4 regions of the Sporosarcina sp. Y838 genome follow, and region 2 is predicted to be linked to each of the others. Evidence: riboswitches for the same ligand, from Rfam matches in the RefSeq annotation. Region 2 holds a riboswitch; each other region holds the start of a gene.
The links. Region 2 has a riboswitch for S-adenosylmethionine ahead of metA (homoserine O-acetyltransferase MetA). Riboswitches for the same ligand answer to the same signal wherever they lie in the genome.
Positions count from the first base shown of each region.

Region 1 (2,203 bases), on a different contig from region 2:
TGTTTTACCTGTTCCTGAAAGACCGAAGAACAAAGCGACATCGCCTTCTTCGCCGACGTTCGCAGAACAGTGCATCGGCATGATGCCATTCTCAGGTAGGAAGTAGTTCATGACAGAGAAGATTGCTTTTTTCATTTCACCAGCATATTCAGTACCACCAATGAGAACGATGCGTTTTTCCATAGACACAATAATGAACGTCTCGGAATTCGTACCGTCAACTGCAGGATCCGCTTTAAAAGAAGGAGCTGAAATGATAGTAAATTGCGCTTCGTGTTTCGAGAGCTCTACTTCAGTCGGGCGAATAAACAATTGATGGACGAATAGGTTATGCCAAGCAAATTCATTCACGACTTGAATGGATAGACGTGAAGCTGGATCTGCACCAGCGAATCCTTTGAAGACGAACAGTTCGTCTTTAACTTTTAAGTGTGTAAGCATTTTATTATATAATGAGTCAAATACATCAGATGAAATCGGACGGTTTACGCTGCCCCAATCGATTTTGTCTTTGGAGGACGCTTCCTCGACAATATATTTATCTTTAGGGGAACGACCTGTATACTTCCCTGTTTGAGCCGTGACTGCTCCATCGGAAGTCAGTTGAGCTTCTCCACGTGATATCGCTTTTTCAACAAGTTGTGGTACTGAAAGTTGAATTTTTATATTTTCACCGGAAAGAAGGTTATTTAGATCGTCGCTAATCTTTGCTGTAATCATAATTATGTACCGTCCTTTACTCATAGTCCCATATAATTGGGTGTCATGTCATCACATTTCTTAAATAGTATAACACATTAAGAATAATAATCTATATTAATCAAAATCTCAAGCAATTAGTTGTAAAATCGGCAAAGAAATTTGACAGGGAACAAGTTTTTTCGTAGCATATATAGTTGAACGGATACTCTTATCCCGAGCTGGTGGAGGGGTCAGGCCCAATGAAACCCGGCAACCTGCAATGACTTATTTGTCTGCGCAAAGGTGCCAAACCTGTAGCAAGGCACAGTCCTTGTATGATAAGAGTGAAAGGTGCTTTTAAAATCATGCCTTTCCTCATGTATTAGTACGTGAGCGAAGGGCTTTTTAATTTGTTTAGCCCTTTATCCTCGTGTATAGAGCTCGCAGTGGCTTGTAGTCTTTCCTGAATCCGGGAGGACTCTACATGGGACATATGAGTACCGTATCAATCTCGTAGGATATAAGGAGGAAAAGACATGACTAACCGCCGACTGTTTACTTCAGAATCGGTAACTGAAGGACATCCAGACAAAATGTGCGACCAAATTTCAGATGCTATCCTTGATGCTATTTTGGAGGAAGATCCAAATGCACGCGTAGCATGTGAAACGACAATCACTACAGGACTGGTACTCGTAGCAGGTGAAATCACGACGACTACATATGTCGATATTCCAAAAGTTGTGCGCGAAACTGTTAAAGGCATTGGTTACGTTCGAGCGAAATACGGATTTGATTGGGAAACGTCTGCAGTTCTCACTGCGATCGATGAACAATCAGCCGATATTGCTGCGGGTGTTGACCAAGCACTTGAAGCGCGTGAAGGATTAATGACAGATGACGAACTTGAAGATATTGGAGCAGGCGACCAAGGTTTGATGTTTGGTTATGCTTGTAATGAGACACCAGAACTGATGCCATTACCAATCAGCTTAGCCCATAAACTATCCTTTAAACTTGCACAAGTACGTAAAGATGAAACACTTTCGTACCTAAGACCGGATGGGAAAACGCAAGTGACTGTAGAGTATGATGAAAATAATATACCCGTCAGAATTGATACGATTGTTATTTCAGCACAACATCATCCTGAAGTGACACTTGAGCAGATTCAAAGTGATATTAAGGAATTCGTTATTAATCCAGTTGTACCAACTAATTTAATTGATGAAGAAACAAAGTACTACATCAATCCGACTGGCCGATTTGTAATAGGTGGACCTCAAGGAGATGCGGGTCTGACTGGTCGTAAAATCATTGTTGATACGTATGGTGGTTATGCACGTCATGGCGGTGGGGCATTTTCGGGGAAAGATCCTACAAAAGTGGACCGCTCAGCTTCATACGCGGCTCGTTATGTTGCAAAAAACATCGTTGCAGCAGAACTTGCAGACCGCTGTGAAGTCCAGTTGGCTTATGCAATCGGTGTAGCTCAACCTGTATCGATTTCGATTGATACATT
Region 1 covers NZ_JBXCJD010000023.1:14,057-16,259, forward strand. The annotation lists gene pckA (phosphoenolpyruvate carboxykinase (ATP)) at 1-720, opposite strand, end outside; SAM riboswitch class I at 908-1,026, shown strand; gene metK (methionine adenosyltransferase) at 1,218-2,203, shown strand, end outside.
Region 1: another riboswitch for S-adenosylmethionine. It lies ahead of metK (methionine adenosyltransferase); the one in region 2 lies ahead of metA (homoserine O-acetyltransferase MetA).

Region 2 (2,203 bases):
ATTCGCGGCTATTTTTGATGCGCATAAAAGTGCCGAAAGTGCGAAACTTGTCATTGATACACTTGAACAGTATAAAAGTGATTTTGTAGAGGTTTTAGACATGAAGGGTTTTCTGGATTTTAAATATTTGGAAGTGAAGCTCCTTGAAATTTTTCAATCCGAGCAGTTTTTGGACAAATGCAGGTGTGTCACAGGAGAAACGGCTTGTCTTATCGTAGTGAGGAAAGCTAATTATGTATGGTGGTTTTCCGTTGGAGATTGCCTAGTATACGTATTACATCCGGATCTGATTGCGCTGAACCAATTTCAACTCAACCAAAGGCAATTCTTCGAGTGGATTGGTCAGGTGAATACGTTTGAGCAAGCAGTACCATGCTATACGTCAGGAACAAGGGAATTGAGAAAAGGGAACAACCTTATTTTTTTGACGACTGACGGTTTGGTGGAATGCCCAGGCGAACCTTTTTCAAATCCGTCAAATCTTGTTGCTGAGCTGAATGGAAAAAGACTTGATGAAAGCATTTCACAGTTGTTGATGGAAATTGAAAGACAAAATGTACGAGACAGTACAACAATTGTTGCCTGGAGTGTGGAAGTAGAAAAGGAAGGCAGCATCCCGAGCGATTATAGGGGGATGACGGAAGAGATAAAGCAAACGCAGAACGTAGATTGAAAATAGATAAACTCCCGCGTCAGCATGATTGCTAACGCGAGGGTTCATCGTTTTACTTACTCATTTTCTTTTTCTTGCATTTGGGTTCATGCGTTCACGCTTTGGTTTCAGGGAACTCAGTTCAGCAAACTCGCGAGCAATTTCTTCACTCATGTCACCAGGTTTTATTTTTTGGTTTTTCGGTGTCTGCGGTAACGAACGCGCGTTGTTCCCGCCAGTTTTGTTGTCATCTCTCCCCAATTATAACAGCTCCTTTCAATCAGTAAGTACTTTGTTAAGGTGGCTTTATAAGAGGGATTTATCCAATGAAAATTTTTGCAATAGAAAAAGACCTTTTACAATAGGAAGTTAAGTAGTATAATGGAAGTTAATTAAATATTCTTATCAAGAGAAGCAGAGGGAATTGGCCCTGTGATGCTTCAGCAACCTCTGACCTGATCAGGAAGGTGCTACCTCCAACAAGATTAATTCTTGAGAGATAAGAGCTTAGAGCCCAAAAAGAACCCTCTTTTCTTATCATACAGAAAAAAGGGTTTTTTATATTTTAAAAAGGTAGGAAATTATAAGGTTTTACGATGGATTGCCTCGAGTTGCAGGTGCCTACCGCTTTTTTAAAAAATCATACATATAAAATCGAAAAGGGAGAGACGAAAAATGCCAATCAATATACCGAAACAATTACCGGCAGTAGAACTTTTAAAGAAGGAAAAGATATTCGTGATGGATGAAGAACGTGCAACATCCCAAGATATACGTCCTATGACTATTGCAATTCTGAATTTAATGCCTGAGAAAGAAAGAACTGAGTTACAGCTTCTACGATTGCTGGGAAATACACCTTTGCAAGTAAATGTTACATTTTTGAATACAGCAACACATGATTCGAAAAATGTTAGTAAAACACATCTAGATGCATACTATGCGACATTTGAACAAGTAAAACATCGCCGTTTCGATGGCTTGATCATTACCGGTGCACCCATTGAGCATTTGGAATTTGAAGATGTTAACTACTGGAAAGAATTAACGGCAATTATGGAGTGGTCAAAATTAAATGTAACATCAGTTTTACATATTTGTTGGGGAGCTCAAGCAGCTCTTTATCATCATTATGGAATTGGAAAATTTGAATTGCCTAAAAAATGCTCAGGCGTTTTTACACATCGTTTATCCGATCCTACCATCAATCTTTCACGAGGCTTTAATGATGAATTCAGAGCGCCGCATTCACGCTATACGTCTGTCTCAATAGAAGAAATTGAAAATGATCCTCGTTTACTTCTACTCGCCAAGTCTGAAGATGCAGGAGCTTTCATAGTCCTTTCCAAAGACAACAAACATATTATGGTTACAGGTCATTTGGAATATGACGCGGATACACTTGCGGAGGAATATGCACGTGACCTTAAAAGAGGGGTAGACATTGAGATACCACAAAACTATTTTCCGAATGATGATCCCACTAAAGAACCTTTGAACACATGGCGCTCACATACTCATTTGCTTTTCTCAAATTGGCTTAATTATTAT
Region 2 covers NZ_JBXCJD010000005.1:295,187-297,389, reverse strand. The annotation lists gene AC1TO4_RS09745 (PP2C family serine/threonine-protein phosphatase) at 1-673, shown strand, start outside; gene AC1TO4_RS09740 (hypothetical protein) at 734-913, opposite strand; SAM riboswitch class I at 1,052-1,158, shown strand; gene metA (homoserine O-acetyltransferase MetA) at 1,328-2,203, shown strand, end outside.

Region 3 (2,203 bases), on a different contig from region 2:
ATCGTATATCTTACTCAATATAGTAAAAAATCACAAAATTATATTTTCAGACATTGACTTATCTAAATGGATAGACTAGTATGAATATCAATTACATAGCTAAAACTCTTATAAAGAGAGGCGGAGGGATTGACCCTGTGAAGCCTCGGCAACCATTGAACAGTGTTCAAACGGTGCCAATTTCAACAGATTTATTATGAATCTGACAGATGAGAGGTTTTGCACGCGATATTTGTTATGCGGCGACCTCTTCTTTTAGGAAGGGGTCGTTTTTATATGGCAGGGGCGTTTATTATAACGAAGAGGGGGATTATGATGACTCAGAAAAAAATTGAATTGGCAACATTTGCGGGTGGGTGTTTTTGGTGTATGGTGCAGCCGTTTGATACGCAACCCGGTATTGAAAAAGTAGTTTCCGGTTATATTGGAGGCGTCACTGAAAATCCGACGTACGAGGAAGTGCGTGCGGGGGTTACGGGACATACGGAAGCGGTTCAAATCACATACGATCCGACTGTCTTTTCATATGAAAAACTAGTAGACCTCTATTGGCAGCAAATTGACCCGACGGATGCAGATGGTCAGTTTGGCAGTCGTGGAACTTCTTACCGCACGGCGATTATTTACCATCATGAGGAACAGCGACAAGTTGCGGAACGCTCAAAAGAGGCGTTAATCCAAAGTGGTCGCTTTGAAAAACCAATTGTTACTGAAATCGTTCAAGCCACAATCTTTTATCCTGCCGAGGACTATCATCAAGACTATTATCAAAAGAACCCAGAAAAATATAAAGTCTTCAAAGAAGAGTCGGGAAGAGCGCCCTTCATTCGCGAGAATTGGAATGGGAAATTGGTAGAGGCGTCACTTAAAAAGTAAATAGTTTTAAAGTATAGTTGACACATCGGAATAGATGGATTATTATGAATATCAATTACATAAACAAAACTCTTATAAAGAGAGGCAGAGGGACTGGCCCTTTGACGCCTCAGCAACCATTGAATTCATTCAAACGGTGCCAATTCCAGCAGATGTCGTTCGTCATCTGACAGATGAGAGGTTTTGCCTACAAACTACGTGTTGCGGCGACCTCTTAGTTCACAAGAGGCCGCTTTTTTATCTTTTTTCAGCAGAAGACTCTCACCTCTATAGGTGGGAGATGAATGTGGTTTTGTTATCCTGTTCAATGGGTGTCCAACCGCCCGCTGAACGAGGAGGAATGAAGTTCAATTCCTCCCTGATAAAGCCTCCGGCGGATGTCACAGATTTTGAAAGGAGTTAATCGAGCAAGCTCGATTCAAAATCTGGACGCAATTACGCCGAGGCGTAATTGATTGCCAATCATCAGATTAGACGTTGTGACCGTCACTCAGAAAAAAAGGAGGATGCGCAATGGTTTTGAAAGTGAATGATGTAGTTAAAATCGATGCGATTACGCAGGCGCTGAAAGGTTTGGATTTTGGAGAGGTACACATTACCATCCATGAAGGACAAATCGTTCAAATCGATCGAACTGAGAAAAAACGGTTCCCAGTACTGAAAACTGAAAATAAGAAGTGAAGCTGACCGGACAACCGGAGGCCTCTTGACTTTCACGATATTGTTCAAAGACAATATTGCGAATTGCTGGAGGCCTTTTTTGTATATAAATTAGAAATTTAGGGGGAATAGAAGATGAAAAAAGTGTTTAGAAATTTATTGCTAATTGCAATTAGTGTACTGGTATTGGCGGGGTGCGGGTCTGCATCTGCGGATGATGAAAAGAAGATTAAGATCGGCGCAACAGCGGGTCCTTATAGTGATCAATTGAAGGAAGGGATTATTCCTATACTTGAAAAAGACGGCTTCGAGGTTGAGATTGTCGAGTTCAATGATTATATCCAGCCGAACAATGCGCTAAATGAAGGAAATATCGACGCGAACTTATTCCAAAATCGAAACTATTTAGTGAATTTCAATGAATCCCATGACATGGACCTCGTACCTGCATATGGCGTTCCGACTGCTCCAATTGCACTTTATTCGGACCAACATACAGCTCTTGAGGATGTAAAAGAAGGCATGACGGTGACGTTGCCAAACGACCCAACAAACCTGGCAAGATCTTTGAACATGATGGAAGACTACGGCTGGATCACAATCTCTGAGGATGTTAATCCGATAACAGCTTCCGAAAAAGACGTGGAAACCAATAAATACAACTTGA
Region 3 covers NZ_JBXCJD010000002.1:135,700-137,902, reverse strand. The annotation lists SAM riboswitch class I at 106-216, shown strand; gene msrA (peptide-methionine (S)-S-oxide reductase MsrA) at 316-876, shown strand; SAM riboswitch class I at 946-1,056, shown strand; gene AC1TO4_RS03420 (YezD family protein) at 1,390-1,557, shown strand; gene AC1TO4_RS03415 (MetQ/NlpA family ABC transporter substrate-binding protein) at 1,672-2,203, shown strand, end outside.
Region 3: another riboswitch for S-adenosylmethionine. It lies ahead of AC1TO4_RS03420 (YezD family protein); the one in region 2 lies ahead of metA (homoserine O-acetyltransferase MetA).

Region 4 (2,203 bases), on a different contig from region 2:
TCAACAGTCAAGAAAACAAATAGCGTTCCTATTTTAATGGTTTATGCATTGATCAATAAACCTTATATATTGGATTTAACGCCTGGCAATAGTCTAATCGAACATCTTACAAACAAAGGCCACGATGTTTATTTACTGGATTGGGGTACTGCGGGTTATGAAGATCGATATATGAAATTAGATGATTATATCTTAGATTATATTCCGCGCGCTGTTAAGAAAGTATTGAAAACGTCGGATGCCAAGGAAATCAGTTTGCTCGGTTATTGTATGGGTGGGACGATGACTTCTATTTTTACGGCACTCCATCCTACACTGCCAATTCGTAATTTAATCTTCATGACGAGCCCTTTTGATTTTTCGGATGCAGGTTTATATACGAGCTGGTTAGACAAACGTCATTTTAACTTGAATAAACTAGTTGACACACTTGGTTTGATTCCTCATGATATGATTGATTTTGGCAACAAGCTGTTAAATCCGATAGCCAATTTTTATGGTCCTTATATCAGTCTGGCGGATCGCGCGGATAATGAGGAATTCGTTAACAATTGGAAGTTGATGCAGAAATGGCTGAATGACGGAATTCCGTTTCCAGGTGAAGCCTATAGGCAATGGATTGGTGAGTTTTATCAAGAGAATAAATTAATTAATGATGAACTCTATATTAGAGGACAGAAAGTGGAGTTAAGCAAGATTACGGCAAATGTATTAAATATTGCCGGAAAGCATGATGTCATCGCTTCTCCTAACCAAGTAGAACCATTAAACGCTAAAATCTCAAGTAGAGATAAGACTTTCCATCTGACGGATACAGGTCATGTCTCAGTTGTTGCTGGTAGAAGAGCCATTAACAATACGTTTCCGTTGATTGAAGAATGGTTAACAAAACACTCTATACAATAATATAATACGAGTGAAAGCTGCTAACATGATTATATAATTGTGTTAGCAGCTTTTATTTTTTTGAAATCAGAAAAATAAAAATAATAAGGAAAAGAATATTCGCATTTTACGAAAAAGTCCTTGACTGATACGAGTTATAACGATAGGATAATCATAGTTAGTAAAACTGAATATTAAATTCTTATCGAGAGAAGTCGAGGGACTGGCCCAATGACGCTTCAGCAACCAGCCATAATATGGTCAGGTGCTAATTCCAGCAGGAGAGAAATGTCCTGAGAGATGAAGAAGAACGAATTTTAAATCGTTAAGTCTTCTTTTCATGGAAGGCTTTTTTTGTATTAAAGGGGGATTGGGTGGAATGGGCTTACTGGAAGAACTACAGACAAAGATATTAATTGCGGATGGGGCTATGGGGACGCTGCTCTATTCATATGGGATTGAGTACTGTAACGAAGAGCTGAATCTACAGAAACCGGAGATTGTGGAGAAAATTCACTTAGATTATATTACGGCTGGGTCAGATATTATTCAGACCAACACATACGGAGCCAATCTTCTTAAGCTGGAGCGTTATGGTTTAGAAAATCAAGTAAAAGAAATTAATGAAGCAGCAATTCAAATTGCAAAAAGAGCTGCTGCACCAGGCGGACAGTTTGTACTTGGTACGATAGGTGGTATCCGTGGGATTCGTAAAAGTGATGCGACGGTTGAAGAAATAATAAAAATGATTGATCAGCAAGCCAATCACTTATTGGCAGGGGATCCGGACGGGTTACTCCTAGAAACCTATTATGATTTTGAAGAACTTGTTGCTACTGTAAAGCATTTACGCAAACTAACAAATACGCCAATTATTGCCCAAGTATCAATGCATGATCCAGGCATTTTGCAAAATGGAATGCTGCTTAACGAAGCGTTTGATCAGCTTGAAGCACTGGGTGCGGACATAGTAGGAGTCAATTGCCGACTGGGACCACATCATACGATTCAAGCTTTCGAACAAGTAACACTTCCTGAAAAAGCATTTCTTTCCGCTTCTCCAAACGCAAGTTTAATGGATGTTGAGGATGGACGGATTGTCTACGAATCAGAAGCTGATTATTTCGGGAGAGCTGCATTGCGTCTCCGGGAAGAGGGCGTGCGCTTAATTGGTGGATGCTGTGGAACGACGACAAAGCACATTGAGGCTGCGAAAAAATACATTGGAAATCTAGCACCCATCTCGGAAAAAATAGTGACTCCAAGAAAGCCGATTGTAATTCGAGAGGCAGAACCGCAAAAAACAAAGCCGCTTCAT
Region 4 covers NZ_JBXCJD010000003.1:181,887-184,089, reverse strand. The annotation lists gene phaC (class III poly(R)-hydroxyalkanoic acid synthase subunit PhaC) at 1-906, shown strand, start outside; SAM riboswitch class I at 1,085-1,192, shown strand; gene AC1TO4_RS05630 (bifunctional homocysteine S-methyltransferase/methylenetetrahydrofolate reductase) at 1,265-2,203, shown strand, end outside.
Region 4: another riboswitch for S-adenosylmethionine. It lies ahead of AC1TO4_RS05630 (bifunctional homocysteine S-methyltransferase/methylenetetrahydrofolate reductase); the one in region 2 lies ahead of metA (homoserine O-acetyltransferase MetA).